Linked DNA regions of Ilumatobacter coccineus YM16-304. The protein of the gene in region 1 interacts with the protein of each later gene in a pairwise test. Links are inferred from orthologs where the notes say so. Each region holds a gene or a part of one and is shown on either strand. Other genes may lie near its edges. The genes, in order: YM304_RS21390 and recO.

The links.
Region 2: the proteins of YM304_RS21390 (region 1) and recO interact in binary tests that used the Escherichia coli proteins (3 or more experiments, as listed by UniProt). The link is inferred for Ilumatobacter coccineus YM16-304 from one-to-one orthologs.

The regions. Positions count from the first base shown.
Region 1 is NC_020520.1:4,801,685-4,817,439, forward strand. Bases 36-3,024 are described here. They hold YM304_RS21390 (single-stranded DNA-binding protein), read right to left. Parts: upstream 1,756-3,024; coding sequence 1,315-1,755; downstream 36-1,314. Other genes in these bases: rplI (50S ribosomal protein L9), read right to left, coding at 360-806; rpsF (30S ribosomal protein S6), read right to left, coding at 1,786-2,118; YM304_RS21400 (hypothetical protein), read right to left, coding at 2,289-3,024. Outside these bases: dnaB (replicative DNA helicase), read right to left, coding at 1-9; more of YM304_RS21400, read right to left, coding at 3,025-3,569; YM304_RS23345 (DUF192 domain-containing protein), read right to left, coding at 3,706-4,467; YM304_RS25175 (DUF5318 family protein), read right to left, coding at 4,422-4,817; YM304_RS21415 (class I SAM-dependent methyltransferase), read left to right, coding at 4,921-5,490; YM304_RS21420 (alpha/beta hydrolase family esterase), read left to right, coding at 5,504-6,586; YM304_RS21425 (putative bifunctional diguanylate cyclase/phosphodiesterase), read right to left, coding at 6,602-8,812; YM304_RS21430 (CCA tRNA nucleotidyltransferase), read right to left, coding at 8,892-10,343; YM304_RS23350 (GNAT family N-acetyltransferase), read left to right, coding at 10,454-11,173; YM304_RS21440 (hypothetical protein), read left to right, coding at 11,170-13,554; YM304_RS21445 (DegV family protein), read left to right, coding at 13,566-14,420; YM304_RS23355 (serine/threonine-protein kinase), read left to right, coding at 14,539-15,755. UniProt on the Escherichia coli protein: Plays an important role in DNA replication, recombination and repair. Binds to ssDNA and to an array of partner proteins to recruit them to their sites of action during DNA metabolism. Acts as a sliding platform that migrates on DNA via reptation.
Region 2 is NC_020520.1:2,688,261-2,703,873, reverse strand. The notes cover bases 4,843-7,689. They hold recO (DNA repair protein RecO), read right to left. Parts: upstream 6,707-7,689; coding sequence 5,978-6,706; downstream 4,843-5,977. Other genes in these bases: uppS (polyprenyl diphosphate synthase), read left to right, coding at 7,423-7,689; YM304_RS22545 (undecaprenyl diphosphate synthase family protein), read right to left, coding at 6,738-7,340; YM304_RS12135 (hypothetical protein), read left to right, coding at 5,045-5,977; YM304_RS12140 (vWA domain-containing protein), read right to left, coding at 4,843-4,957. In the rest of the region: indole-3-glycerol phosphate synthase TrpC, read right to left, coding at 1-677; YM304_RS12150 (glycine--tRNA ligase), read right to left, coding at 694-2,004; YM304_RS25290 (hypothetical protein), read left to right, coding at 2,228-3,178; more of YM304_RS12140, read right to left, coding at 3,188-4,842; more of uppS, read left to right, coding at 7,690-8,100; YM304_RS12115 (ATP-dependent DNA helicase), read left to right, coding at 8,097-9,995; YM304_RS12110 (aromatic ring-hydroxylating oxygenase subunit alpha), read left to right, coding at 10,005-11,159; YM304_RS12105 (hypothetical protein), read right to left, coding at 11,240-11,629; fbaA (class II fructose-bisphosphate aldolase), read right to left, coding at 11,750-12,823; YM304_RS12095 (enoyl-CoA hydratase-related protein), read left to right, coding at 12,822-13,733; YM304_RS12090 (AMP-dependent synthetase/ligase), read left to right, coding at 13,810-15,613. UniProt on the Escherichia coli protein: Involved in DNA repair and RecF pathway recombination.

The DNA.
Region 1 (15,755 bases):
ACCAGCCATCTGCGTCTACTCAAGCACGCACACGCTGGGGATATCCAGACCCGATTGCCTGTAGAGAAGCCGAGAAATCAACTGCATACGGCTGTGTACAGCCTGTGGAAATCTGTGGACGTCCCGTGGATGTGTTCATGTGAACAGTGTGCACCAGCCCTGTCACAGGGTTCGCCCACACTCCCCGTGACACCCCGCCGATTTGTGTGACCGAACTCGAGAGCCAGCCGCGCTTTCGGTCACACAAACCCGGTGGGGTGGGCACGACTCGGAGCGGGCGAAAACGACGACGGGCGTGCTTGCCGTAGCAAACACGCCCGTCGAACGGAATCTGTCACGCCGATCATTCGGCGAGATCGTCACTCGGCGGCGACGACCTCGAGGGTGATCGGGAACGAGACGTCGGCGTGGAGGCTGGCGGTGGCCGTGTGCGACCCCACCGTCTTCACGCCGTCGACCTCGATCTCCTTGCGATCGATCTCGATGCCGGTCTGCTCCAGGATCGCGTCGGCGACGTCGCCGGCGTGGATCGAACCGAAGAGCTTTCCTTCACCACTGGCCTTGGCCGTGATCGTGATCGTCTGCGGAACGAGCTTGCTCGCCACCGCGGTCGCGGCCTCGCGCGACTCGTGATCCTTGGCGTCGCGTGCGGCACGCATCGACTTGGCCTGCTCGATCGCTCCGGTCGACGCCTTGATGGCGTGTCCCTTCGGGAACAGGTAGTTGCGAGCGTGTCCGTCGGCGACGTCGACGATGTCACCGCGCAGGCCGAGGCCTTGCACGTCGGAACGAAGAATGACCTGCATGTTCAGTCCTCCGAGCTTTCGTCGTTCGAGCCGGCCTCGTCGACAGCGCCCTCGGCGCCCTCGACCTGAGCGTCGAGTGCGAGTGACTCGTCGTCGGACTCGTTGCCCTCGGCGCCGTTCTCGTTGTTCGACGTGTCGCGGTCGCCGCGGCCTTCGCCACGCTCACCGCGGCGTCCACCCGTGCGGGTCGATGCCACGCGCTTCGCGTACGGCAGGAGCGCCATTTCGCGAGCGACCTTGACGGCGTTGGCGACTTCACGCTGCTGCTGCAGGTCGTTGCCCGCGACGCGGCGGTTCTTGATCTTGGCGCGGTCGCTCATGAAACGGCTGAGCAGATCGACGTCCTTGTAGTCGATGTACTCCACCTTCTCGATGACGAGAACGCTGGTCTTCTTCTTGAATTTGCGAGGATTCGCATCCCGGGCTGACCGGGCCTTGTTCTTCTTGCTTGCCATGCGGCTGGTTCCTTACTGGAAAGAGTGGTCTTCGATCGAAAGGGAATGGCGGATCAGAACGGCTCTTCGTCGCCGTAGATCGGATCCGGAGCGGCTGCTGCGCCGCCCCCACCGCCACCACCCTGAGGTGCTGAGTCGCGGGCGATGCGCTCGACCTGGGCCTGGGCCCACTTCAAGCTCGGCCCGAGATCGTCAGCGATCACCTCGGTGATGTTCACCTTCTGGCCTTCTTTGTTGTCGTACGAGCGCTGCTCGAGACGACCGGTCACGATCACGCGGGAGCCCTTGGTGAGCGACGCCGCAGCGTTCTCACCGAGGTCGGCCCAGGCGACGATGTTGAAGAAGGACACCGCTTCTTGCCATTCGCCGTTGGATTGCCAACGGCGGTTGACGGCGAGCCCGAAACTTGCGACGCCACGGCCTCCCGTGGTGTAGCGCAGTTCAGGATCGCGAGTGATGTTCCCGACCAGTGTGACGGTGTTGTCCATTGCCATGGTGTTCCCCTAGTACGTGTTGGCTGTTGCTCAGGCCGTCTCGACGGCCATGCCGCGGCGCTCGGCCTCGGCGTCCGGCAGGCGGATGAGCTTGTGGCGGACGACGTCGTCCGCGAGACGGAGTGTCCGCTCGAGCTCGTCGAGCGCACCCGGCGAAGCCACCAGTTCGGCGACCAAGTAGTAGCCGGCAGGCTTCTTGTTGATCGGGTAGGCGAACTGACGCTTGCCCCACCAATCGATCTTGCCGTGGATCGAACCACCGGCGGCTTCGACGCCGTCGGTCACGTTCTTCTGCCAGGCTTGGGCTTTCGGATCATCGACATCTCCGTCGATGATGACCATCAATTCGTAGGCACGTGTCATACGTGTTTTTCCTCCCTTCGGATACCGCAGGCTCGTGATGGCGAGCGTTGCGGCAGCCCCCGGAGGGGCAGGGCCAATATAGAACGCGCCACGCTATCGCCATCGCGGGAATCGCGTGACCGCCTCGCGCGAGCGAGCTGCGGTCACCCGACCCGGCGGGTCGTCGCTGATCACACGCTCATGGCGCTCATCAGCAGGTCGACGTCCACCAGCGACTGCGACTGGGTACCGTCGGCCTCGTACCGGTTGATCGCGAACTCGGCGGGCCGGAAGAACAACGTGGCGAACACGATCTGTTGAAGCGCGAGATCGAACATCGCCGGTGGCAGTTCGATGTACGTCACGTCGTCGACCTCGCGCTCCTCGAGTTGCACGTTGTCGAGCTGAGTTCCGGAGTTGTCGTACAGCGTGCACCGCGGCCCCTGGCGCTGGCCTTCACGCCGTTCGATCAGGCACTCGGCGAAGAGCGACCCGTCGTCGGCGACAGCGGTGAACCCGATCGTGCCACCCGCGGGCACGTCCGCAGTGGGCCAGCCGATATGGACGACCTCATCGACACCCGTTCGGACATACATGGGGCCGTCGTAGGCGGGGACACCAAATGGTGACGGATCGAGTTGGAGCGCCGACACGTTCACTGCTTCCTCGCAGAGGGTCTGCACGCTGACCAACGCGAGCGACAGATGTTCGGCGTCGAGCGACGGGTCGATCTGCTCGATTGCGAAGAGGGCCCGCCGCTCGAACGGCCCAGCCGTCTCGCATCGACCTTCGAGCGGACCCAGGCCGTCGTCGAACGGATACCACTGCCCGTCCCTCACCGCGACCGGCTCGCCGTCGACGGTGCTGAACTCGAAGTCGGCGACGAAGCCGTCACCGACCGGGGTCGAGGCGGCGGGTTCGATCTGACGACCGTCGACTTCGAGGCTGCCCCCGACTCCGACCCGCTGCAGTGTCCCGATGGATGCGGTGAAGGTGGCGAGCGTCGGGTCGGCGATGACCTCAGCCGTCGTCGCTTCATCGGCGGTGAGCACGACCGTCCGAGTCGTCTGGTCGCCACTCCCGAGCAGGTCGTTGTCGACCTGGATCGTGAGATGAGCGTCCGAGGCCAGCTCGAGACCGTCGGGAAGGAGTGAATAGGCCGACAGTTCGCCTTCGCCGGGCTCGACCGGCTCGATGGTGACCTCGGTGCCGGTCGCGACGGCACCCGCTGGCAGATCGAGCGTCACCAGGCCGTCAGGAGACGACACCATCCGTGCCGGGGCCGGCGCCAGCGCGGGCGGGTCGGAGGGAGCAGCGGCGACGTCGGTCACGACCGGGTCGGTGGACGCTGGTGGTGACGCCGTGTCGATCACGCCCGATTCGTCGGGCGTATCGCAAGCGGTCGCGCCGACGCCGAGCAGCAGGATGAGTCCCAGACGTCCGAGAGTGGTCAATGGCAGCGATTCGTGCATGCGGGAACCGTGGCCGTCCGAGCATCATCGAAGCATCAATGCCCAGGTCAACGACGTTCTCGAGCCAGGTGCGCACCTGTGCTGGAACTCGCACCGCGGTGCCTTGCGCCAGGCTGCGGTCGGTCAGTCGAGTCGGTCAGCCGAGGAGCGGGCAGGTGGCTTCGTCGGCGGGGTCGGCGAGCTTCACGACCTCGGCGCGTGAGCCGGGGCCGATGCCGACCTTGCCGAGCTCTCCTTGGAACATCTCGATCGCCAACATGTACTCACCGTCCGCGCCGTAGCGCTCGCAGGTGGAGGAGTCGTCGGTGATGCACGGGGCCATGTCGGCCTCGCTCACGTACGACCCGTCGGGCGCGAACCATGCGATCGAGAGCGGCGTCGGGGTGTTGAACATGAAGAAGTTGCCCGACGTCGGCGCGTCCCAGGCGAACGCCATGCCGATCGGTTGGCCGAGGTCGTACACGCCCATCAGGCCGGTCGACCGCTCCGACGCGTCGTCGGCGAGCCACATGCAGACCTCGCACACGTTGCCGTCGGCATCGGTGATGCGAACGATCGCCGTGCCGACATCTTGCGGCGGTGAGCCGTCGCCCGTGGCGTCAGGCGATCGCGTGATCACGCCCTTGGTGGGAGGGATCTCCGATCGGTCGGCGACATCGTCGGCCACCGCGGAGGTGGTGATGCCCCCATCGACCAGTTCGTCATCCGCAACGACCGCAACATCGAGATCGTCGACATCGTCGGTCGCCGAATCGATCGTCGCGACCGGCTCCAGCGTGACCGCAGCGTCGTCGTCACCGCTCCCGCACGCAGCGAGCACCATCGCGAGCGCGACGGCCACGCCGCGGAACATCAGGCGCGGCCGCCGACGGGCAGCACACGCAGGAGGTGGTGCCATCGGCATTCGGTGCACGCCTCGACCACGTACGCGTTGAGGTCGTCGGGACGAGCGTTGAGGCTGCGCATCTCCTTGGCCGTCGACACGCATCGACCCTGCGGACCGATGCCGTGCCCGAACACATAGGTGACGAGACTCAGATTGACCTCTTCACAGATCGGGCAGATCGTGTTGGTGAGGGTGCCGACGTTCTTCGCCGCGCGGATCAACTCGGGGTGCGCATCGCACACGGTGTCCATCGGCACTCGGCCTCGTCGGACCTCGGCGATCAGCATGCGACGAGCGAGTCGATGGTCGACGATCCCTCGCGCTCCATCGACGCCTCGGAGAGCGCCGGCTGTGAATGCCATGACTGGCGAGCGTAGCCCCATCCTCCGCCTCGGCGCCTCGCGACCGAGGTGTCGAGACCGGATGTCCGTCACCATGGCACCGGAACACGCCAGACTGGTCGGCGTGGCAGCCAACATCAGTTACGGATCCGGGATTCCGAGCGACGCAGAACTGCGCCTCTGTGGCGATGTGAGCGGTGCGAAGCGCGCCGTCGAACTCGGTGTGTCGGAGTGGTTCAACTCGCTCGAGTTCGCAGGCTCGGGGGCGAAGGCGATCGCGGTCGATCCCGACCCGGAGAAGATCGCCGAGATGCGCCATCGCGCCGAACGCGCCGAGCTCACGGTGCAGTGCCTCCAAGCCGACCTCGCCGACCTCGGCGACATCACGTCGGCAACGGTCGAGGTCGTGGTCGCATCACACACCATCATCGACGTCGAAGACCTCGGTCGGCTGCTGCGCCAGGTCCACCGCATCCTCAAGCCGTCGATGCCGTTCGTCATCGCCGTGCCCCACCCGTTCGCCGAGGTCAACGCCGGGCATCCGTACGGCTCCACGGCGCGCACGATCGGCGACTGGTTCACCGCCCTCGGCCGGTCGAACTTCCGCGTCGACCAGGTGAAGGAACTCGGCGTCAGCCCGACCGAACCGATCCCCACCACGCTGGTGCTTCGCGCTCGCAAAGAAGGCTCGTGACGCGTCGGGCTCGATGATGGGCGGCACGACGATTCGCGCGATCGGACTCGTCGCGCTGCTCGCCAGCGCGACCGCCTGCGCCGGATCGGACACGGCGATCGACCAGACCGACGCCGACACGAGCGTCACGAACACCACCGCCGATGCGGCCACCACGTCGGCACCCGACCAGACGAGTTCCACCACGACGTCGACGGCAGCCGACGCGACCACGAGTTCCCCACCGGCGACCGTGATGACGATCGACTGCCGACTGACCGGCGGCGCGAACCGCATCGCCGACCGCGACTTCGAGCTCCACCTCCCCGACGAGGTCGGCACCGCGACCAACCCGACCGGCGTGCAGAGTCCACTGCTCGTCCTCCTGCACGGGTTCGCCGCCGACGCGATCGAGTTCACGGCGGCGACCGGACTCGACACACTCGCTCCGACCGCCGGCGTCGTGCTCGCCGCGCCACAGGGAATCGGTGACGTGGCGACCTGGCACATCGGCGGACCCGATGACCCCCTCGTCGCGAGCGACGTCGACTTCCTGAGCGCACTCGTCGACGAACTGATCGCGTCGCCGTGCATCGACCCCGACAACGTCTGGCTCGCCGGGTTCAGCGCCGGCTCGGCGTACACCGGGGTGTTCGGGTGCGCGCACGTCGACCGGTTCCGTGGTCTGGCGATGGTGAGCGGTCTGCCGCCTGCGATCTGTCCCGCCGATGCGAACACGTCGATCCAGATCACGCACGGTGTCGACGACCCCGTCGTTCCGTTCACCGGCGGCGAGCAGACCGTCTCCGACGACGCATCGGTCGAACTCGACGGTGTGCCCGAATCGGCTGCCGGCTGGGCCGAGGTCGCCGGGTGCGCCGAACCCGAGCAGTTGACGTTCGGCGACACCGACCCGAGTTCGGTCACCGCATGGCGCGACTGCGCCGGACAGGCAGAGGTCTCGCTGCTCGCCGTCTCCGGACTCGGCCACGTCTGGGCCGGCAGCGATACACCGGGCGGTCTCGACCCGGGTACGCCGATCGTCGACGCGGGCTGCGTGATCCTCCACGCGATGACCGACGCCGACGGCGACCGCTTCGCCTCCTGCTTCGCCTGAACGACGCGCCGTTCGTCAGTGTTCGGCGAAGGTCGACTGGCCGACGAGGCGAGCCGGCATCGGGCGACCGAAGAGGTAGCCCTGCACCTTGTCGGCGCCGAGTTCGCGGAGCATCCGCAGCTGCAGCGGCGTCTCGACGCCTTCGGCGATGACCGACAGGCCGAGCGAGTGGCCGAGACGCACCACGGCGTCGACGATCGACGAGTCGTCGACCTCGATGCCGAGCCCGTCGACGAACGACTTGTCGACCTTGATCGCTTCGACCGGGAACTTCTTCAGGTACGTCAACGACGAGTAGCCGGTGCCGAAGTCGTCGACCGACAGGTGCACGCCGAGTCCGCGCAGTTCGCGCAGTGCGGTCGTGGCCACGCCGACGTCGGTGAGCAGCGCCGTCTCGGTGATCTCGAACCACAGCGAGTCGGCCTCGATACCACTCGTCGCGAGCGCGTCGTCGACGACCGCGACGAAGTTCGGGTCGCTCAACTGTTGCGCCGCGAGGTTGACCGAGATCGCCGCACGTCCCGCGGCGTGATCGGCGACCCGCCAGCGGGCGAGCTGCGCGAGCGCGTCGCGGAGCATGCGTTCGCCGATCTCGCCCATCATCCCGTTGGCCTCGGCGGTCGGCAGGAACTTGCCCGGACCGAGCAACCCCTGCTCCGGGTGCAGCCACCGCACGAGCACCTCGTAGCTGGTGATGTCGCCGGTCTGCAGATCGGTGATGGGTTGGAAGTACGGAACGATCTCGTCGGTGGCGAGCGCTCGGCGCAGGTCGTTGGCCGTCTGTAGGGCGAGCACCGACGAGTGACGGTCGCGATCGTCGAACGCAGCGATGCGGTCGCGACCCGCGGCCTTCGCTCGGTACATCGCGGTGTCGGCATCGCGCAGCAGGTCTTCGGCCGACATGCCCGCGCGCTTGTTGGTGGCGAATCCGATCGACGTGGTCACGACCAGTTCGTGGCCGCCGATCACGACGGCGTCCTGCACCGACCGCTGCAACCGTTCGGCGACCGAGGCCGGGTCGAGCGGGCCGAGGCGGATCTCACCGGTCGCATCGGTCTGACGTGAGGTGCCGTCGACGAACACGACGAACTCGTCACCGCCGAAGCGAGCGAGTTGGTCGCCTTCGCGCATGACCGACCGGAAGCGACTGGCGACGTGGCGCAGCAGTTCGTCGCCGACCCCGTGCCCGAGACTGTCGTTGACCACCTTGAAGTTGTCGAGGTCGAGGAACAGCACGGCGACTTCGTCGGTGCCGGCCGTGACGAGGAGTTCGTCGAGGCGAGCCACGATCGACGCGCGGTTCGGCAACAGGGTGAGGCTGTCGTGGGTCGCCGCGTGCGCCAGGTCTTCGACGGCCTTGCGCTGTTCGGTGACGTCTTCGATGTGCGTGATGGCCAACGACACGCCGTCGTCTTCGCTCACGGCAACGCGTGTCTTCGCCCACACGTACGCGCCGTCACGCCGGAGGTAGCGCTGTTCGACCTGGTAGCCGTCGTCGATGCCGAGCTCGATCCGGGCGCGCTCGGCGGCCGCCGCACGAAGGTCGTCGGGGTGGGTGATCTCGCGGATCGAACGGCCGAGGAGGTAGCGGCGCGAGTGGTCGAGCATGTCGGCGAGCGACTGGTTGGCGTCGACGATCTTGTTGTTGTCGAGACGCACGAGCGCCATGCCGGTGGGTGCCGAGTGGAAGGCGAGTTGGAATCGGCGACGGGCCGCTTCGAGTGCCTTCGTGCTGCGCTCACGATCCGACACGTCGCGCAGGATCACGACGGTGCCGCCGTTGGCGTCGGGGTCGTGGCGCTGGTGCAACGTGGCTTCGACGAGGTGTCCGACCCCGCTGCGATCGACCAACTCGAACACGGCCGGTTCGTCGGGTTCGGCGTCGACACCGAGGCGGAGACGCTCCCAGCGGTCGGTGATGTCGTCTTGATCGTCGGCGGCGACGAAGCCGAGGAACGACCTTCCCAGCAGGTCGTCGACCGAGCGACCCGTCAGCGCCGACGCCCTCGCGTTGGCCGAACTGATCTCCCCGTTCTCTGCGATGCCCAACACCGCGTCGGGGAGGCCATCGAGGAGTCGCTGCACCCCGCCGAGTGCGGCGGCGAGGTCGTCGTGCGACGAGCCGAGTCGACGGCGGGTGCGGCGTGCATCGAACGCGACCAACCCGATCGCGAGCGCGGCGGCAACGCCGCACGCGACGACCACGATGATTCCGCCAGAACTCACGGATCGAGAATACGACGCCGCCCGACCGCCCCCGCGGATGGCCGACCCGGACGGTTTGTCTCTGAGACAAACCGTCCGGTCAGCGGGCGGCGTGCCAGGCGTCGAGGCGTTCGCGGATCTCGGTGTCGCCGATGATGCCCTCTTCGAGACGGATCTCCATGAGGAACTTCATCGCCTCACCGACCTCGCGACCCGGCGTGATCCCCAGGTGTTCGATCACCTGGTTGCCGTCCATCTCGGGACGCAGCGCCGCCAGTTCTTCGGCGGCTTCGAGTTCGTCGATGCGTTCCTCGAGTTCGTCCATGCGGCGCGACAGGCGAGCCGCCTTCTTCTCGTTGCGCGTCGTGCAGTCACAACGCGTCAACACGTTGAGCTCCTGCAGCAGCGGCCCCGCGTCGCGGACGTACCGACGAACCGCCGAGTCGGACCAGCCCATCGAATACGTGTGAAAGCGCAGGTGAAGGGCAACGAGCTCGGTGACCGCATTGACGTCGGCGTTCGAGTACTTCAGCTTCGTCATGCGCTTCTTGGTGATGCGCGCGCCGACGGCATCGTGATGATGGAACGTCGTTCCCTTGCCCGGCAGATAGCCACGCGTCTTCGGCTTGCCGACGTCGTGGAACAGCGCGGCCAGCCGGGTGATGCGGAAGTCGAACGGTTCACGCTCCCCCGCCACGATCGCCGGATGCTCCGCGTGCGGCCGCACGTTCTCGACGACGGCGATCGAGTGGGTGAGCACGTCTTTGTGCCGGTGGATCGGATCGTGCTCGAGGCGCATGTTGGGCAGCTCGGGCAGGAACTGGTCGGCGAGCCCGGTGTCGACGAGAAACCACAGCCCAGCTGCCGGGTGGTCGACCACGATCAGCTTGTCGAGCTCGTCGCGGACGCGTTCGGCCGACACGATCTCGAGGCGCGGCGCCATTTCGCGGACCGCCGCGAGCAGCTCGTCGGTCGGTTCGAACTGATACCGAGCGATGAAGCGCGCCGCTCGCAGCATGCGCAGCGGGTCGTCGCTGAAGCTGATGTCGGGGCCGAGCGGGGTGCGCAGCACGCGTTGCAGCAGGTCGACGGCACCGTTGTACGGATCGACCAGCTCGGGCGTGTCGCCATCGGAGGTCAACTCCAAGGCCATGGCGTTGACGGTGAAGTCACGGCGGCCGAGGTCGGCGTCGATCTCGTCGGCGAACACCACGTGCGGCTTGCGCGAGTCGTCGGTGTACGCCTCGGCCCGGAACGTGGTGATCTCGTACGGCCGAACGTCGCCCGTCTCGAGGTTCTTCTTGTGGGCACCGATGGTGCCGAACTTCTCGCCCTGCGTCCAGACCGCGTCGGCCCAACCTTCGAGGCACGCCTTGATCTGCGGCGGCCGAGCGTCGGTCGTGAGATCGAGATCGAAGTCGGTCTTGCCGTCGGCGAGCAGCAGATCGCGCACCGTTCCGCCCACGAGATAGAGGCGGTGGCCCGCTGCGCGGAACCGCTCGGCGAGAGGAGCGAGCTCGCGCAGGACCGGTTCAAAACGCTCGGGGATCACGCAGCCAGCGTATTGGAGCATCGATCAGGGAGAACAGGCCGTCGCCAACGTGGCGAAATCGTCGGCCCGCTGGCTCCTTCCGAGCAGGCCGGTCACGTACATTCTCACCGGTGGGAGAAGCGCTGCACACTCGGTCTCGGGTCGACATCCGACCCTGGCCGCACGAAACCGCCATCGCCCACCTCATCCTGCTCGACGTCGACATGGTGCCGTCGCTCGCCGACATCGACCGCTGGATCGACGAGAGCTACGAGCTCACACCCGAGATCCGCTCGATCCGGACGGGTGCGTTGTTCCCCAACGCTGCCGATGCGTTCGCCGAGCGCGGGTTCCGCGTGTGCGATCGCCTCGCGCTGCTCGAACGGCGACTCCCTCCGACCGAAGCCGTGCCCGCCCCGACACCGGCGACGCCACAGCTCGCCACCAGGCGACTGCGCCAACGCGACCTCGAGGTCGCCGCACGAATCGACGGTGACGCGTTCCCCGCGAGCTGGCAGAACGATGCGCAGTCGCTCGCCGAGATCATCGACGCCACGCCACGCGCCCGTGCTCGGATCGCCACTCTCGCTCGCCGTCCGATCGGGTTCGCGCTCACGGGCAAGGCCGGCCCGACCGGATACCTCCAACGCTTCGCCGTCGACCCGAGCGCTCGTCGTCTCGGCGTCGCCGGGCTGCTCGTCGACGACGCGGTCCGGTGGTTGAGTCGACGAGGCGCGACCGCGGCGCTCGTCAACACCGGCGTCGACAACGCCGCCGCACTGGCGCTGTACGAAGGCCGCGGATTCCGTCGTCGGTCCGATCAACTGGTCGTGATGGAGTTCACCCGATGACCGTGCCCGCGCGCACCGTGTCGCCCAGTGACGCACTGCTCGGTGACGTGTCGCACGGCCGGCGGCGGCGTCGGGCGGGCGTCGCGCTCGCCACCGTCGTCGGGGTCGGACTCTCGCTGCTCGCACTCGGCCCGGCAGCTGCGCAGACCGACGACGAGACGCCGACGACGCTGCGCGAGCTCCCCGACGGCGACATCACGATGACGCTCATCGACCAGAGCTTCGACGTCGAACCCGGTGCCGACATCGAGCTGACCTACCGGCTGACCGGCGACCTCGAGACCCTCGCCGAACTCTCACCGCCGACCACCACGACCACGACCACCACCAGCACGACGACCACCACCACGACCACCACGACGGTGCCGCCCACCACGGTCGCCGGTGAACCGGCCCCCCAGACCACACCGGCTCCCCCACCGCCGGCGTCGACGACCACGACCACCACCGAGCCGCCACCGCCTCCTCCGCCCCCGGTCGAACTCGACGTGCAGGTCACCAACCACGAACCGATCGACGGTCTCTCGACGCTGGAGCGAGCGGTGGGCCCCGACATTCGCAGCGCGCTGCTCACCCCGGTCATCGACGGCGTTCTGATCACCGACGTCCGTCCGATGATCACCGTCGGCGAAGGTGAAGACGCCGGCACGGCGATCCTCGAGCTCTCGGTCCCGACCGATCAGGACCCGTCCGATGCCGATCACCTGGAGTTCCGCGAGATCGGACTCCACCCGATCGTCGTCGAACTGAAGGTCGCCGGCCAGGTCGTGGCCAACCACGGCACGATCATCGAACGCCGCGACGCCAACGATCGGACCCTGCCGACGATCGACCTGTCGCTGCTCACTTACATTGCCGACCCGGGCCCCACCGGCACCGCTGGCCAACTGTTCGCCGGCGTCGAAGCACTCGATCGGACCGCCGACGTCGCCGAGGTGCTGGCGTCACCGCTCACGCTGTCGGTGCCACCGAACATCGCCCGCGTCGCGTCGGAGTCGAGCACCAGCAACAACCTGCCCGAAGCGCTCGCCGACGACGAGCTCATCGCTGCGCCGGCCACGCCGTTCGACGTGTCGTCGGCGACCGCGATCGACCGCGTCGACGCGTTCATCCGACAGTTGACGTTCGGTGAAGAACAGCTCCAGGCGGCACTGCCCAGCACCAACGTGCGACGCGACGCGTGGCTGGTCACGTCGCCGATCAGCGCCGAGGCGGCGGCCGAGTTGCGCGCCTTGTCGGTGCGCTTCATCGTGATGCCCGAGACCCTGTTCGTCGAGTCGATCTCCGACGAGGTTCCGGCGACCGACCGATTCATCGACATCGACATCGGCGACGGCAACAGCATGCCTGTGCTCGTCGTCGACGACCTGGGCGAGAGCTTCACGAAGGAAGCCACCGACGAGATCCTCGACGAGCTGACGGCAACCGAATGGTCGATCCAGACCATCGCCCGCCTCCGCTTCGAGCAGTACGACGCGTCGCTGTCGGAACGCGGTGACGAGCGCAGTCGGATCCTCGGCACGCCCGACCTGTCGGCACCCGACCCGCGACTGCTCCTCGAACTCGAACGCCTCGCCACGACCACCGATGCGATCCGGTTCTCGCCCGCCTCCGAGCTCAGCGGCGTCACGACCCGACTCCCTCTCGACGACGACCGTTCGTTTCCCGAAGCGGCCGGCCCGTCGCTGACCGAACGCCTCGACCTCATCACGTTCACCCAGGCGTCGCTGGCGTCGGTTGCGTCGATGCTCCCCGACGACGACGACCGCTTCCCGCAGTGGAGTCGCCAGCTCGACAGCTTCGTGTCGACGGCGTATGACGACGACGACGTCGAGGTGGCGATCAGTGAGATCGTCGCCGAGGCCGAAGAGATCCGCAGCGCGGTCATCCCACCCGACCCGATCTCGTTCACGCTCACCGGCAACGAGGGCAGCATCGATCTTCGGATCGGCAACCGTCTCGACGAACCGATCTCGGTGGTGCTGCGGCTCAGTTCGCCACGTCTCACGTTCCCCGACGGCGACCGGCTGATCACCCTGCCGGCCTCGGCGTCGCGCGTCGTCGAGGTCCCTGTCATCGCTCGGACCAACGGCACCTCTGCGGTGCGGGTCGAGATCCTCACCCCGTCGTGCCTCGACGAAGACGGTCCGCCGTGCGCGCAGCTGATCGAACCGGTCACGCTCAAATCACGCGTCAACGCACTCACCGGCTTGGGTCAGGTGCTCACCGCCGGACTCGTGCTGATCCTCCTGAGCTGGTGGTTCTCCAACTGGCGCAAGAAGCGGCGCGCCGACGCCGACGACGGTGAAGACGCTCGCGCCGGATCGCGGAGCGACGACGCGATGCCCGCACCCGACGACGCCTCGCCATCCGGGCAGTAGCCTCTCGCGGCGTGAGTACCGTTCGAATCGTCACCGACAGCGCCTGCGATCTTCCTGCCGAGATCGCCGAAGAACTCGGCATCGAGATCGTCCCGCTGAGCATTCGCTTCGGCGACGAGGAGTTCATCGACCGTGAGCAGCTGACGGTCGCCGAGTTCTGGAACCGGTGCGTCAACGCACCGGTGCTCCCCGAGACCGCCGCACCGGCGCCCGGCCAGTTCGAGTCGACGTACCGCAAGCTCGCTGCCGAGGGCGCCACCGGCGTGGTCGTCGTGTCGCTGTCGGGCGCACTGTCGGCCACGATCCAGAGCGCCGAGCTCGCGGCACGATCGATCGCCGACGACGATTCGATCGATCTCGACGTGCGCATCGTCGACAGCCGCACGGTCACGCTCGGTATCGGCACCATCGCCATCGCGTGTGCCCGAGCGGCCGCGGCCGGCGGCACGGTCGACGAGATCGAAGCCCTCGCCACCGACCTCGCCAAGCGCACTCGCGTCATCGGTGCACTCGACACGCTCGACAACCTGAAGAAGGGTGGTCGCATCGGCAACGCCAAGGCGCTGCTGGCCACCGCGCTCTCGATCAAACCGATCATCGAGGTCGTCGACGGCATCGTCGAGCAGGGTGGCAAGCAGCGCACTCGCTCGAAAGCCCTCAAACACCTCGTCGACAAGGTCACCACGTACGAAGGTCGCATCGAGAACCTCGCCGTGTTGCACGCCGACTGCTCCGACGTCGACATGTTCGTCGAGATGCTGCGCCCGCACTACGACGGCGAGATCGTCGTCGGCGAGATCGGCCCGGTCATCGGCAGCCACGGCGGCCGCGGCACCATCGGCGTCGCCTTCCACGAACGAGTCTGAACCGCGCCATCGCGCCGGCCCACTCGCCGGCCAACCTGGTTACATCGCTCCCGGAGCGATGTAACCAACTCATTGCCCCGGATCGGGCAGCGGGCACAACTAGATTTGGCCACGCCGTATGTCTGCGCCTACTCGAACGATCATTGCTGGGCGCTACGAGCTTCAGCGACGACTCGCTCAGGGCGGCATGGCCGAGGTGTGGTTGGCGATCGATCTCACCCTCGACCGGCGCGTGGCCGTCAAGTGGCTGAAGCCCACGCTCGCGACCGACGAAGTCGTCGCCGAACGCTTCCGGCGTGAGGCCAAGGCCGCCGCCAGCCTCGATCACGCCAACATCGTCGCCGTGTACGACGTGTTCGAACACGACGGGCGCCAAGCGGTGGTCATGCAGCTCGTCGACGGCAAGAGCCTGCGCCAGTTGCTCGACACGCAGAAGCGCCTGTCGCCCGAACTCACGTGCCACATCGGCTCGGCGGTCGCGGCCGCACTCGACCACGCCCACGAAGCCGGCTTCGTCCACCGCGACGTCAAGCCCGGCAACATCATGATCACGCCCGACGGCCGCGTGCTGCTCACCGACTTCGGCATCGCCAAGGGGCTCCACGGCGACACCGGTGACGATCTGACCAGCGACAACATCATGATGGGCACCGCGAAGTACCTGTCGCCCGAGCAGGTCCGTGGCAAGAAGCTCGACGGGCGCGCCGACCTCTACTCGCTGGGCCTCGTGCTCTACGAGTGCCTCGCCGGGCGGGTGCCGTTCCTCGGCGAATCCGACGCCGACACCGCGTTGGCTCGACTGCAGCGCGACCCGACCGACCTCGCTCGGTTGCGCGCCACGCTGCCGACACGGCTCGTCAACGTCATCCACGATCTGCTGGCGCGCAACCCCGACAAGCGCCCCGCGACCGGCGACGCGCTGATCGTCGAACTCAAAGCCGCATCGGCCGAAGGTCCGCCCGAGATCGACCCCACCGACGCCGAGCGCTCACCGGTGGCACCGTTCTCGGCCGGCCGCCTGATGCGCGCGCCGTCCGATCTCCGCGGTCGAGCCAAAGACCGCGACCGCGGTCGTCAGACACCCACACCACCGCGCGGCAAGCAGAAGCGCGGCGACGCGCCGAGCCGGCCGACACCGCGTCCCGGCGATCGCCGTCCCGGTCGCGCAGCTCCGCATCCGAGCATGCAACCCGAGGCACCGGGTCAGCCGATCGACCCGATGCTCTCGGGCCCCGTCGCGATTCCCGGCGAGCCGCCGCACATCACCGGCCGCACGCCGGTCACCCCGCCTTCGCCGACCACCTCCGTCGCCTCGCCCGGCGCACCGACCGCGCC
Region 2 (15,613 bases), 2.1 Mb from region 1 along the record:
GCGTCGGCAGCGTGACGGACACCCGACTCGGCGATCTTCACGGCGTGATCGGGGATCACGCCGGCCATGCGAACCGCACGTTCGTGATCGACCTGGAACGTGACGAGATCACGCTGGTTGACCCCGATGAGCGTCGCATCGGCATCGAGCGCGTGTTCGAGTTCGGCCTCGTCGTGGATCTCGACGAGCACGTCGAGCCCGATCTCGGTGGCCAGTCGGTGGAAGCTTGTGAGCTCCGCCGTGTCGAGCGCTGCGGCGATGAGCAGGACGCAGTCGGCCCCCATCAGCCGGGCGTCGATCACGTCGAGTTCGCTGACGGTGAAGTCCTTGCGGAGCACCGGGAGCGAGCAGGCCGCCCGCGCCGTCTGCAGGTCGGCGACCGAGCCGCCGAATCCCTCGACGTCGGTGAGCACCGAGAGACACGACGCTCCCCCCGCTTCGTACGTCGCCGCCAGCTCGGCCGGGTCGAGCCCGACGTTGAGGTCGCCTTTCGAGGGCGAGCGTCGCTTGATCTCGGAGATCACGCCCAGCGCATCGCTCCCTCGGAGCGCGTCGGCGAAGCCTCGGGTCGGCGGCAGCTGGTGCGCCTCGTCGAGCAGCGCGTCGAGCGAGCGCGTGTCGACCGCAGCCATCGAACGATGCCGGTCGAGGATCTTGTCGAGGTAGGTCGCTGCCATCGGCCCGAGCGAACGGTCAGAATCCGAGACGTTCGGACACCGTGGTGAGCAGCTCGTCGATCGGCACCCGCACCTGCTCGGTCGTGTCGCGGTCACGAATCGTGACCGCGTTGTCGTCGAGCGAGTCGAAGTCGACCGTGACCGCGAGCGGCGTGCCGATCTCGTCTTGTCGGCGGTAGCGCTTGCCGATGTTCTGCGTCTCGTCGTAGTCGACCATGTAGCGATCGGCGAGCAGCTTGCGGACCTCGTGTGCCAGCGGCGTGAGCGTGTCTTTCTTGCTCAGCGGAAGCACGGCGACCTTGTAGGGCGAGAGGCGCGGGTGCAGACGCAGCACGGTGCGCGTCTCGCCGTTGATCTCGTCTTCGTCGTACGCGGCGAGCAGGAAAGCGGCCATGGTGCGGGTCGCTCCGGCCGCGGGTTCGATCACGTAGGGGACGTACCGCTCGTTGGTCTGCGGGTCGAAGTAGTCGAGCCGCTCGCCCGACACGGCGGCGTGCGCCTTGAGGTCGAAGTCGGTTCGTTTGGCGATGCCTTCGAGTTCGTCGAAGCCCCACGGGAACTCGAACTCCACGTCGGACGTGCCGGTCGAATAGTGCGACAGTTCGTCGTCGTCGTGCGGGCGCAGCATGACCATCTCGGCCGGGATGCCGTGCTCGATGTACCAGTTGAGGCGCTCGTTGCACCAGTACTCGTACCACTTGTCGGAGTCTTCGGGCGGCACGAAGAACTCCATCTCCATCTGCTCGAATTCACGGGTGCGGAAGATCCAGTTCTGCGGGGTGATCTCGTTGCGGAACGACTTGCCGACCTGGGCGATGCCGAACGGCGGCTTCTTGCGCGAGGTCTGCAGCACCTGAGCGAAGTTGGTGAACATGCCCTGCGCGGTCTCGGGACGCAGGTACGCGTCGGCACCCGTGCCCTCGACGGGACCGGCCTGTGTCTTGAACATCAGGTTGAACTCGCGCGCTTCGGTGAAGCTGTTCTTCTCGCCACACGATGGGCACGTGTCGGGGTCGTCGAGCTTGTCGAGACGGAACCGGTTCTTGCAGTTGGTGCAGTCGACGAGGGGGTCGGAGAAGTTGGCGAGGTGACCCGACGCCTGCCACACCTGCGGCGGGCTCAGGATCGCTGCGTCGATCAGCACGACGTCGTCACGCTGCTGCACCATCGAGCGGATCCACGCCTCTTTGACGTTCCTGAGCAGGAGCGATCCGAGCGGTCCGTAGTCGTACGTGGAACGGAATCCTCCGTAGATCTCGGCGGACTGGTACACGAATCCGCGGCGCTTGCAGAGGCTGACGATCTGTTCGAGGTCGGTTGCGGCCATATGGCCCACAGGCTACGGGTCGCCGCTCGCGATGCCCGGATTCATTTCAGGCGGCGTTGGCGACTGGACGACGGCGCAGCGAAACCGGGCTCAGGTGATTCGGCTCCGATCTCGTTCACGTACTGCGCGGGTGCGATGCGTACGCGGGTGGACGGTCGTCGTTCCCCGACATCGTTCTCGCCGATTTTTGCAAGACCGTCGATCCGTCGTGCTCTTGTCGTGCATGTTCACATCACGCATCAACCACCGCCGCCATCGCTCGATCGCTGCACTCGCCATCGCGACACTGTTCGTCGGGTCCGCCTGCGGGTCGGCCGAGAGGTCGTCATCGGACTCCGTGGCTCCCGCCACCGCCGTCAGTGCCGAGGGCACCGTCGTCTCCGATCCCCCATCGACGGCCTCGGATCCGGAAGCTGAGCCAGTTCCGGAACCCGAACCCGAACCCGAGCCGTTGCCGGAACCCGAACCGCTGCCGATCGCCACACCGGAGCCGCAACCGGAACCCGAGCCGGAACCCGAACCGGTCGACGAGGTCGCGGTTCCCAGCGACGACGACGGCGATGGCTGGGATGGGGCCTGTGGGCCGAACGATCCGATGCCGGCCGGTGCGGAGTACATCAGCAGCACCACCGTGCAGTTCGGCGACGGCGTGCCGAACACCGCAACCGCCTACCTCCACGACGGCGAGTGGAAGCTGCGGATCGACGGACCGGTGGTGAGCGACGAGATGTCGCTGCCGGCGCCTGATTTCGGGATCGTCCGGGTCCTCACCGCCGCCCCGGTGAACGACTTCGGCGGCGACGAGATCCTGGTGCGCCTCGACACCATCGCCGACCTGAGCATGATCGGCATCTTCGGACAGCACGACGGCTGCCTGTTCCGCCACACCACCGGCGATCTCGGGCCGGTGGCGCTCACCGTCGGCGTGCACGACGGCGCCATGTTCGGCATCACCTGCCACACCGACGAGTTCGGTTCGTTCATCACCTCACGCTCCGCCACGGCGAACGACGACGACACCTGGAACATCTACGGCACCTCGTACACCTACGACTCACCGACCAGGCTGCAGGCCGGCGACGGCGCCCACGAGTTCGCCGTTCCCACCGGCGACCCGAGGCTCGAGTCGTTCACCGACATCCAGTGCGGCGACCTGCTGCCCGGCCAGTTCTGAGCTGCGGCTTCAGCTCAGCCGTGCCGCCAACTCGATGAGGTCGGCGAGTTCGTCGACCTCATCGGTGTCGATGTCGTCGGCGAGGCGACCGGCCGCCGACGCCACGTCGTCGAGGTCGATGTCGTCGGCGAACGGATTGTCACGGAGCTTCTCGGCGAACGTCGCGACCACCGTGGCCAACTGGAAGTCGACCGGCGTGTCGGCCCAGTTCGGCTCGATGTCACGCATGTCGATGTCCTCGTCGATCTCGACGACGTCGCCGGACTCCGGATCCTCCCACCGCAACGACACCACACCGAGTTCGGCCCGGTCATCGACCGACACGCCTCGGGCCAGCTCGATCTCGTAGATCGCGGTCACCTGGTGTGCGGCACCCAACTCGCCGGCGTCGACGTCGTCGTTGCGGAAGTCGCTGTCGCGGACGCCGCGGTTCTCGAACCCGATGAGTCGGTACGCCTCGACGACGTCCTCGTCGAACTCGACCTGGATCTTGCCGTCTTTGGCGACGATCAGGAGGGTCGAGGTCAGCTCGTCTTCGAACAGCCGCTCGGCCTCGTCCTCGGTGTCGACGTAGGCGTAGAAGCCGTCGCCCTGATCCGCGAGTTGCTCCATCGTCACGTCGTTGAAGTTGCCCATCCCGAAGCCGACGGTGACCAGGTCGATGCCGTTGTCGGCATCGCCGCGGATCATCGCTGCGAGTTGATCGGGGTCGGTGACTCCCGCGTTGGCCACACCGTCGGACGCGATGACGACTCGGTTGATGCCCCCGTCGTCGAACGACTCGCGAGCCAGTTCGTAGCCGAGCGCCAGCCCGGCCTGGAGGTTGGTCCCACCGGTCGAGTCGAGATCGTCGAGCGCATCGAGGATGACGTCGCGGTCCGACACCGAGGTCGGCTCCAGCACGATCGATGCGCCTCCCGCGTAGCTCACGATGGCGACCGTGTCGTCGTCGGCGAGCTCGTCGACGAGGATCGACAGCGATGTCTTGACCAGGCCGAGACGGTCGTCACGATTCATCGACCCCGAGGTGTCGATGACGAAGGTCAGGTTGGCGTCGCCGCGATCCGCGTCGTCCACCACTTCGGCCTGCACCCCGACCCGCACCAGCACGTTGTCGTCGTCGAACGGTGACGGCCCACCATCGACGGAGATGTCGAGACCGGAGCGTGGGATGTCGTAGTCGTAGTCGAAGGCGTTGATGAACTCTTCCGGCCGGACCGACTCCCGAGGCGGGAGCGACCCTTCGTCGAGCCAGCGTCGAGCGATCGAGTACGAGCCGGTGTCGACGTCGAGCGCGAACGTCGACAAGGGGTCGACGTCGGTGTCGATGAACGAGCGGTATCCGTAGTCCTCGAACCGGTTGTCGTCGAACCGAGCTTCGCTGTCGATGTCGCCCGGGTCAGGTGCCTCCTCGTCGGCGGGCGCTTCCTCCCCGAAGAGCCCGTCGTCGGTCGATTCGAGCGATGCGTCGTCCGCCGCCGCCTGCTCTTCTGCGGGCTCCTCGGCGGGTTCGTCAGCGGGTTCCTCGCTGGGTTCCTCGATCGGCGCTTCGGCGTCGATCGACTCGTCGGGCGGTGGTGCGGGTTCGGTCACCAAGTCGACTTCCGCGTCTCCGCCCTCGCCCCCTCCCCCGTCACCGAAGAGACCGTCTTCCGACGCTTCCTCGGTCGGCGCCGACTCCTCGGCATCTCCCCCGTCGTCGTCACCCCCACATGCGGTGAAGACGACTCCCAAGGCCACCAGGGCGGCCAACTGCTTGTTCACGTTGCTGCGTTTCATGGCGGGTTGGACGCCGCCGGGGACCCCGAATGTTCCCCACCGTCGCGATTTGTGCAAGATCCGGGTTCGCTGCGCCTCTTGAACGGCATGAACCCGACACGTCGCATCCAGACCGCCCTCGCCGCCAGTGCACTCGTCATCGGAACCGCATGCGGCTCCACGTCGACCACGAGCACGTCCGACACCGCAGCGCCGACAACCACCGCGTCACCGGCGACCACAACGGCGCCGGTCACCACCGACGCGCCGGTCACCACCGCGGCGCCCGCCACCACGGTCGCACCGACCACCACGGTCGCCGCCGAGGACGTGACACCTCCCACGACGACCCCGCCGACCACCACCATCGCGCCCGAGCCCGAGCCCGAGCCCGAGCCGGAGCCCGAGCCGATCGACGACCTCGTGGCCGTTCCCGAGCCCCCGGTCCCGGTGGCACCGTGTGGCTCGTTCGAACCGATCTCCGGGTCGGCCACGATCACCGCCGACCTCCTGCTCGACCTGCGAGCCGACGGCACCGCCGACGACCGGGTGCTCACCTACTTCGACGGCTCGTGGAAGGTGCGGACGATCATCGACGACATCACCTCCGAGGTGACCGTCGACGATGTCGGCCCCGCTGCAGTCCGCGTGCTCGGTGCCGCAGACGTCGGGATCGTGCGACCGGGCAACGAGATCATCGCCGTCACCGGTGCCGGTGCGTCGACTGCCAAGATCGGCGTGTTCGGCGATGTCGCCGACGGCTGCCTTGCTCAGTACACCTGGCAAGACACCACACCGCTGGCCTTCCACGTCGGCGGGGGCATCACCCACGGCGACAGCACCTGGTGCGGCGACGGCTACATCGGCGCCACGAGCTACGAGCAGGACGAGTGGGGCACCTACTCCGCAGGCGGAGCGGCCTACGAGGAGATGTCGCTCGGCGTCTTCGGCTACATCAGCGCCTCGGACGACTACAGCGAAGGCATGGCCCACGAGGACCTCACGCCGATCACCTTCGACTGCTTCGGGCTCGTGCTCTGATCAGTGCGACTCGAACATCGCCGTCGCCTTGAGCCGACGTTCGAGCTGGAACTCCAGCGCCTTGGTCGCCAGGCTCGCCACCTCGTGCGTGGCGGGCGACTCGGGCTGGGCCAACGCCCCGGCGAGACGCCCACCGAGGATGTCACGGAGCAGGCCGAGCGCTTCGGCACTGATCGCCTGACCCGACCGACACGACCGACACAGCACACCACCTTCGTTGAGGTCGAAGGCGACCATCTGCGTGTCGGGTTCGGTCTCGCCACAGCGGATGCACCCGTACAGCTCCGGGTGGAAGCCCTCGCGGGCGAGCAACTTCCAGTAGAACGCGGGGATGTTCAGCGGCGCAGGCTTGTCGGCGATGGTCCGCAACACGCCGACGAGGCTCTTGTAGAGCGCCGCGTTGGGCTCACGTTCGAGCGACAGTTGATCGACCGCCTCGAGCGCGGCGAGACCTTGCGACGCCCGGTCGAGCGACGACAGCATCGGCGACAACGGTTCGATCGCCTCGGCCTGGCTGACGATATCGAGTTCACGGCCGCGGTACAGCAGGAGCTTGACGTGGCTCATCGGTTCGAGTCGGGCACCGAACTTCGAGCGGGTCTTGCGCACGCCCTTGGCGACGGCGCGGACCTTGCCGTTCTCGAGCGTGTGGATCACGATGATGCGATCCGACTCACCCAGCTTGTACGTCCGCAGCACGACGCCGACGTCGTGATACAGCCCACTCACGATCGGGCACCGTCGCGATCGCTCAGCACCGTCACCCGACCGATTCGTCGGTCTTGTCGGCGTCGTCGAGGCCGCCGAAGCGACGCTCGCGTTGCGCGAAGTCGGCGATCGCTTCGACGAGATGCTCGGTCGTCAACTCGTCCCACCCCATCGGACGGAACACGAGCTCGCCGTACGCCAGCTCCCACACGATCGACGGCGGCAGCCGGGTCGGCTCGCCGAGGACGACGATGAGGTCGGGTTCACAGTCGGCCGGTGCGTAGAGCACCTCGGAGATGATCGCCTCGTTGATCGGTTCGTCGGGAGCGATCTCGGCCATCGCGTGAGCAAAGCGAGCTCGCCCGTCACCGATCGGGTCGATGATGACGTGGCACGAGCCGACGTCGCGTTCCCAGCGTTCGCTGTCGCTCGGACGTACTCCGGGTTCGAACGCTCGCAGCGTGAGGTAGGTGGCGCCGGCGTTGGCCGCGACCTCGCCGAGTTCGTCGACGCGCTGATCCCACCGTTTGACGCCGAGGTCATCCCAGTCGCCGAGGGTCCCGCCGACGATCATCACGTGCCGGAGGAACTGGCGCGTCGGATCGATGCTCTGGATCGCATCGGGATGTGGCGTCGTCGCGGGCGTCGGTGCCATCACACCATCATTCCACGATCGGTGCCCGATCCGACGGCCACCCCTCGCGATAGGTTCAACATTCGTGCCCGGTGAGCAATCCATGTCCCAGAACGACGGCATGCTCCATGTCGCCTGCATCATGGACGGCAACGGCCGATGGGCCGGCGCCCGAGGCCTGCCTCGTACCGACGGGCACACCGAAGGCGAAGAGAACCTCGCCCGTCTCGTGCGCATCGCGGTCACTCGTAACATCGACTACCTCACCGTGTTCGGCTTCTCGACCGAGAACTGGCGGCGACCGCGGCCCGAGGTGCGCCACATCCTCGGCCTCCATGAGAAGCTGTTCGGACGCGTCGCCGAACTCAACGAGCTCAACGTGCGCATCCAGTGGATCGGGCGTCCGTTCGATTCGAGCGAGGCCAAGACCCCGCGCTACGTGCAACGGGCGATCCGCAAGGCGATCAACGACACCGCGGGCAACACCGGCATGACGCTGACCGTTGCGTTCGACTACGGCGGCCGCACCGAACTGGTCACCGCCGTGAAAGAGGCGCGTCGCACGCCAGGCGGCGTCACGGTCGACTCGATCTCCGAGCACCTGTATCTCCCCGACCTCCCTCCCGTCGACGTCCTCGTCCGGACGAGCGGCGAACGGCGGGTGTCGAACTTCCTGCTCTGGCAAGCAGCCGGTGCCGCCATCTACTTCACCGACGCTCCGTGGCCGGACTTCGATGCCACCGAACTCGACGCGGCGCTCGCACTGGTCGCGGCTCCATGAGCGACGACCCCACGGTCGAACTGAACACATCGCTGAGCACGGTCACCTCCGAACTCGATCGAAGCGAAGTTCGCGAGGGCCAACATCGGATGGCCCGTCTCGTCGAAGATGCGATCGCGGGCAAACGCCACCTCGTCGTGCAGGCCGGAACGGGCACCGGCAAGACGCTCGCCTATCTCGTGCCGGCCATCACGACCGGCTCGTCGGTCGTCGTGGCCACAGCGACCAAGGCGCTCCAAGACCAGCTCGCCACCAAGGACCTCCCGTTCCTCGCCGAACATCTCGGTATCGACTTCGATTGGGCCGTGCTCAAGGGGCGCAGCAACTACGTGTGCCTCCAGCGCCTCCGCGAGGTCGAGAACCCGGCGCAGGGCGAACTCGACCTCGGCGACATGGCGGTGGTGACCAAGGCCGAGATCAAGAAGATCGCCGCATGGGCAGCCGACTCCGACACCGGCGACCAAGCCGAACTCGACTGGACGCCATCCGACAACGCCTGGCGAGCCGTGAGCGTCGGCAGCGACGAGTGCCCCGGCGCCGAACGCTGCCCGCTCGGCGATCCGTGCTTCGCCGAGCAGGCCCGGCGTCGGGCACAGGCTGCCGACGTCACCGTCGTCAACACCCACCTGTACGGGCTCAACGTCGCCGCCGAGGGAGCGGTGCTCCCCGACCACGACGTGGTGATCTTCGACGAAGCCCACGTGCTCGAAGACGTCATGAGCGACACCGTCGGGGTCGAGATCTCGCCCGGCCGGTTCATCGCGCTGGCCGCCACCATCCGCCGCATCATCGACGACCCGCAGCTGATCGCCTCGGTCGCGGAACTCGGCGAAGGTCTCCGCGACGCGCTGTCGGGCCACATCGGGGAGCGACTTCCCAATCCGCTCCCCGACTCGATCCAGGAGCCGCTCAACGATGCCCGCCTCAAGCTCGGCGCGGCGAACGACGTGATCGTCTCGCTCACCACGAAGAGCGAAGACGCCAAGCAGCGGCAGTTGCGCGCTCAGACCATGACCGGGCGATCGATCCAGCAACTCGACATCGCCATCGAAGGCCGCGAAGGCTACGTCGCGTTCGTCTCCGGCTCGCGTGACTCGCCGCGTCTCGAGGTCGCACCGCTCGACGTCGGCCCGACGATGGACGAAGGCGTCTGGAAGCGTCGCACCGCCATCCTCACCAGCGCAACGATCCCGTCGTCGCTGGCCACACGGGTCGGCATGCCGGCGAGCGACGTCGACGTCGTCGATGTGGGCAGCCCGTTCGACTACGAGTCGAACTCGATGCTGTACTGCGCGATCCACCTGCCGAACCCGAACTCGCCCGACTTCCGAGCGAAGGCCAACGACGAACTCGAAGCGCTCATCCGCGCCGCCGGTGGGCGGACGCTCGCGTTGTTCACCAGCTACAAGGCGATGGACGAAGCCGCCGAGGCGATGCGGTCGCGTCTCGACAACGAGATCCTGACCCAACGCGACATGCCGAAGACGGCGCTGGTCAAGGCGTTCGCCGACGACGAGTCGACGTGCCTGTTCGCCACCGCCGGGCTGTTCCAGGGCGTCGACGTTCCCGGCAAGACCCTGTCGCTGGTCGTCATCGATCGCATCCCGTTCCCGCGCCCCGACGACCCGCTGCTGTCGGCCCGACGTGATCTGCTCGGTCGGAGTGCGTTCAGCGAGATCGACATCCCACGAGCGTCGATGATGCTCGCGCAGGCCGCGGGTCGCCTGATCCGGTCGGCGACCGACACGGGGGTCGTGGCCGTCATGGACCCGCGTCTCGGCAAGGCGAACTATCGCTGGGACATCGTCAAGGCCCTCCCCCCGATGAAGCGGACGCGACACCGATCTGAGGTCGAAGCGTTCTTGCGTACGATTTCGGGGAGCCCCGACGAATAACGTCTGGGCATGGACAACGAGTCAGCCCGCACGCAACTCATCGCTCAACTCCGCCGCACCATCGAACACATCGACGCCGGCACGATCCCGCTGGTCGACGACACCATGTCGATCCCCGTCGATCGCTACCAGAACCAGGAACGCTGGGAGGAGGAGATCGAGAAGGTCTTCAAGACCGTTCCGCTCATGATGGGCTTCTCCTCCGAGCTGAAGGAAGCCGGCGCCTACAAGGCCATGGACGTCTGCGGGATGAAGTTCATCCTCACACGTGGCAGCGACGGTGAGCTCCGAGGCTTCGTCAACATGTGTTCGCACCGCGGCGCACAACTCGTCGAGGAAGGCAGCGGAGCGTCACGTCGCTTCACGTGCCCGTACCACGCCTGGAACTACGACCACGACGGCGCGCTCGTCGGCGTGACCAACCGCCAGGACTTCGGCGAGGTCGACACGAGCTGTCTCGGTCTGACGTCCCTGCCCGTCGCGGAGAAGTGCGGGCTGATGTGGGTCGTCCTCGATCCCAACGGTTCGATCGACATCGATGCTCACCTCGGTGGCTACGCGACGATGCTCGACCACTTCGACTTCGGCTCGTGGAACGTCGTGCACCAGCAAGAGGTACCCGGCCCGAACTGGAAGCTCGCCTACGACGGCTACCTCGACTTCTACCACCTGCCGTTCCTCCACCGCGACACGTTCGGACCCGACTACCCGAGCCGCCCGATCTACGACGCGTGGGGCCCTCACCAGCGGATGACCGCTCCGTACGAGGCGCTGGCGAAGTGGGCCGACGTGCCCGACGACGAGGTCGTGCTGAGCGAGATCGACGGCGGCGTCTGGACGATCTTCCCGCACGTCTCGATCGCCGGTTTCCCGGTCGGTGAGCGCGGTCTCATGGTGTCGCAACTCTTCCCCGGCGACACGCCCGACACGTCGAAGACCATCCAGAACTTCATCGTCACCGACGAGCCGACCGACGAGTTGATCGCTCTCGCCGCCAAGCACGCCGAGTTCTTCGATCACGTCGTGCGCAACGAGGACTACTACACCGGCATCCGCATCGGGAAGAACATCGCGTCGGGCGCCAAGTCGGAGTTCGTCTTCGGCCGCAACGAGGGCGGCGGCCAGTTCTTCCACACCTACCTCGACAGCCTCCTCGACACCTGACCCGCACCCCACCCGGCTTTACCCCTCAGATCCGTCATCGCTGACGCTTTGACGGGGCAGAACAGCGGGTGGGGCGCCGTTCAGTCGGCGAACGTGAACTTCAGCAGCGTCGGACGCCCCGGCGCTTCGATACGTCTGCCGTCGGCGTTCGTCCAGACGAGGTCGGCGTCATCACGACGTGTGAACCCGGCGGGCGCCATTGCCGTGTCGATCTGTTCGGTGATCGAGTCCATGGTCATGAACGTCACGCCGACGCTCATCACGACCAGTGGCGGATCATCCTCCGAGGTGACCAGCGTCGGTTCCAACCTGGCGGGAAGCAGGTCGGCCGTCGAGCGCAACGCACTCACCGATCGGTCGTCGTCCGGTGCACCCTGCACCGTCTCGTCGGCCGACCCCGACGTCTCGGACCCGCCGCTACACGAGGTCGCCAGCGCGACCGCGATCACGGAGATGAGCAGCAGTCGCATCACTCATTGTCGGCTGACGCTCGATCGAACTTGACGAATCCGGCCCGGCTCATGACGCCCCCCTTCCCGGTTTTGCCCCTGGGATCCGTCATCGGTGACGGATCGGAGGGGTGAAACGGGTCAGGCGAGGGTGTTGACGTTGTTGAGTTCGGTGAAAGCCTGCTCGAGGCGCTCGACGAAGCTCACCTCGCCGGCACGGAGCCAGACGCGAGGGTCGTAGTACTTCTTGTTCGGAGCATCGGCGCCGTTCGGGTTGCCGAGCTGGCTCTCGAGGTAGTCACGGTGCTCGTCGGCGTAGCCGCGCACACCGTCCCAGAACGCCCACTGCAGATCGGTGTCGATGTTCATCTTGATCACGCCGTAGCTGATGGCCTCGGCGATCTCCTCGGCGGTGGAGCCGGAGCCGCCGTGGAACACGAAGTTGACGGGCAGGTCGGAGTCGGTGGAGAACTTCTCGGCGATGTGCGCCTGCGCGTCACGCAGGATGGTGGGCGTGAGCTTGACGTTGCCGGGCTTGTACACACCGTGCACGTTGCCGAACGCGGCGGCGATCGTGAAGTTCGGGCTGACCTCCATGAGGCGCTCGTAGGCGTAGGCGACTTCCTCGGGCTTCGAGTAGAGGTCTTCGGGGTTGGCGTCGGAGTTGTCGACGCCGTCTTCCTCGCCACCGGTGATCCCGAGTTCGATCTCGAGGGTCATGCCCATCGGCGCCATGCGCTTGAGGTACTCGACGCACGTGTCGATGTTCTCCTCCATCGGCTCCTCGGAGAGGTCGAGCATGTGCGAGCTGAACAGCGGGCGACCCGTCGCCTCGAAATGCGCTTCGCCTTCGTCGAGCAGGCCCGAGATCCACGGCAGCTTCTTCTTCGGGCAGTGATCGGTGTGCAGGATGACGCGGGCGTCGTAGGCCTCGGCCATGGTCTGGACGTGCTTGGCGCCGGCGACCGAGCCGAGGATCGACGCGCGATCGCCGTCGACCGGCACGTTCTTGCCGCCGACGAAGGCCGAGCCGCTCGTGGAGAACTGGATGATCACCGGGCTGTTGAGCTTGCCGGCGGTCTCCATCACGGCATTCATCGAGTTGGTACCGATGCAGTTGGCCGCTGGCAGTGCGAACTGGTTGGCCTTCGCCAGAGCGAACAGTTGGTTGACGTGGTCGCCCGTCAGGACGCCGGCTGGGAACTCGTTGCTGATGTCGGTCACGCCACACAGTGTAGATGCCGACGCCGCACCGAGCCCGGTGCTCGAGCGCGAGCACCGGGCTCGGGCGCTCGGTTCGGCGCTCGCCGCGTCTCCGGCTCGGGCTCGCCGCTCGATACTGTCGACCGCCATGGACCGCGTCGTCACCATCGAACTGACCGAAGGCATCGCCTCGATCACCCTCGACTCGCAGCACAATCGCAATGCGCTCTCGAAGCAGTTGCTCGCCGAACTGCACGAGTGTCTCGACGACGCAGAGGCGGCCAACGCCCGCGCCATCGTCCTGCGTCACGAGGGGCCGGCCTTCTGCGCCGGGGCCGACCTCAAGGAACGAGCGGGCGACTCGGCGCCGGCGGGCGGCGCCGGCATCGATTCCAACCCGATGGTGCGTGCGCTGGAACGGCTCATGGACACCGAACGACCCACGATCGCTGCGGTCGACGGCGCGGTCCGCGCCGGCGGTATCGGACTGATGGCTGCCTGCGACCTCGTCGTCGTCGACGCCGCCACCACGTTCGCGCTCACCGAAGTGCGTATCGGTGTGGCCCCGGCGATCATCTCGGTGCCGATCCTGCGACGAGTACCGGCCGGGAAGATCGCCGCCGCGATGCTCACCGGTGAGCCGTTCGACGCTGCAGAAGCACGATCGATCGGACTCGTCACCCACGTCACCGACGACGTGGCTGCGACCGTTGCCGCGTTGTGTGACGGAGTCCGCGCCGGTGCACCGCGCGCCGTTCGCGAGACCAAGCGACTGCTGCGCCACGTTCCCACCCTCGAACGATCGGTCGCGTTCGCCGAGATGGAAGCACTCTCGACCGAACTCTTCGAGGGGCCCGATGCGGCAGCAGGCATGGCCGCGTTCCGCGAGAAGCGGACACCCGACTGGTCGAACGCCGACTGATCGGCGCGGCCACTTCGTCGCGGCATCGTCGTCGGCTCCGTTTCCATGATCGTGGATTCCCTGCGAGACTGAAGGCATGCCCAGCACTGTCACCAGCGAAGAACTCCACGCCCGCATCGTCGGCCAGAACATCCCGAAACGGTTTCTGGCGAACCTCGAACGCAACGGTGACATCGAGGTCTTGAACTGGCAGACCGCCGACGGCGGATGGGAATCGCTCACGCTCAGCCAGGTGGCCGATCACACCGCCCGCCTCGTCGCTGCGCTCAAGGATCTCGGCGTGTCGCCCGGCGACAAGGTCGTGATGATGATGCGCAACCGACAGGAGTTCCATGCGCTCGACCTCGCCGTGCTGTTCTGCGGCGCCACGCCGGTCTCCATCTACAACTCGTCGGCACCCGACCAGATCCAGTACCTCGTCAACGACAGCGGCGCCAGCGTCGCCATCCTCGAGGACTCGGGTTTCCTCGAGCGATTCGAATCGGTGCGCGACAAGATCCCGACCATTCAGCACATCGCGCTCATCGAGACCAACGACGAGACCGGCGACGACATCGTTCGCTACAGCGACATGGTCGCCTTCGAACCCGCCGACCTCGCCGCCGAGGCCGAGACGGCGACCCTGAGCGATCTCGCCACGATCATCTACACCTCCGGCACCACCGGTCCGCCGAAGGGCGTCATGCTCAGTCACAGCAACGTGGTCTGGACGCTCGAATCGGTCGGCCAGTCGATGCGCGATCAGACCGACATCGACGACTTCGCCGGCAAGAGCCACCTGTCGTACCTGCCGATGGCCCACGTCATGGAACGGTTGCTCGGCCACTACTACATGCTCGACTTCGGGACGAAGGTCTACTGCTGCCCCGAGACGAGCCAGATGCCGGCGATGCTGCGCGAGAGTCGCCCGAGCCTGTTCATCGGCGTGCCTCGTGTGTGGGAGAAGCTGTACGCCGGCGTCAACGCGGCGCTCTCGGCCGATCCGGACAAGGAACGCCAGTTCAACGAAGCGGTCGCGGCCGGGTCGCCGATCATGGCGAAGATGACCCGTGGCGAAGCGACCGACGAAGAGATCGCGACGTGGAACTTCCTCGACGGGGTCGGTTTCAAGCCCGTGCGCGAACTGATCGGTCTCGACCGCGTCGAGATCGGCATCTCGGGTGCCGCACCGATCCCGGCCGAGATCCTCGACTGGTTCCGCACGATCGGCGTGCCGCTCAGCGAGGGCTACGGCATGAGCGAGACGGTCGCCGTGCTGTCGTGGTCGTCGGCGGCCAAGCCGGGCTTCGTCGGGCAAGCCGCGACCGGTGTCGAGATCACGATCGCCGACGACGGCGAAGTGCTCGCACGCGGCGGCAACATCTTCGAGGGATACCTCGGGCTTCCCGACAAGACGGCCGAGACCATCGACGAAGACGGATGGCTCCACACCGGCGACATCGGCGTGCTCGACGACGAGGGCTACCTCAAGATCGTCGACCGCAAGAAGGAGCTCATCATCACCGCCGGCGGCAAGAACATCAGCCCGGCCAACCTCGAAGCGGCGCTCAAGATGATCCCGTTGATCGGCCAGGCGTGCGCCGTCGGCGAGCAGAAGCCGTTCGTCGCCGCACTCGTCGTTCTCGATCCCGACGCGTCGGCTGCGTGGGCCGCCGAGCACGGTCTCACGGGCGACGCCGCGACGATGACCGAGATGGCCAAGAATCCCGACGTGATCGCCGAGATCGAGGCCGGACTCGCCGACGCGATGGCCGACTTCAACAACGCCGAATCGGTGAAGAAGGTCAAGGTGCTCGGCGAGGAATGGCTGCCCGACTCCGAGCTGCTCACGCCGACCTCCAAGCTCAAGCGTCGTGGCATCCTGGCCACGTTCGCCGACG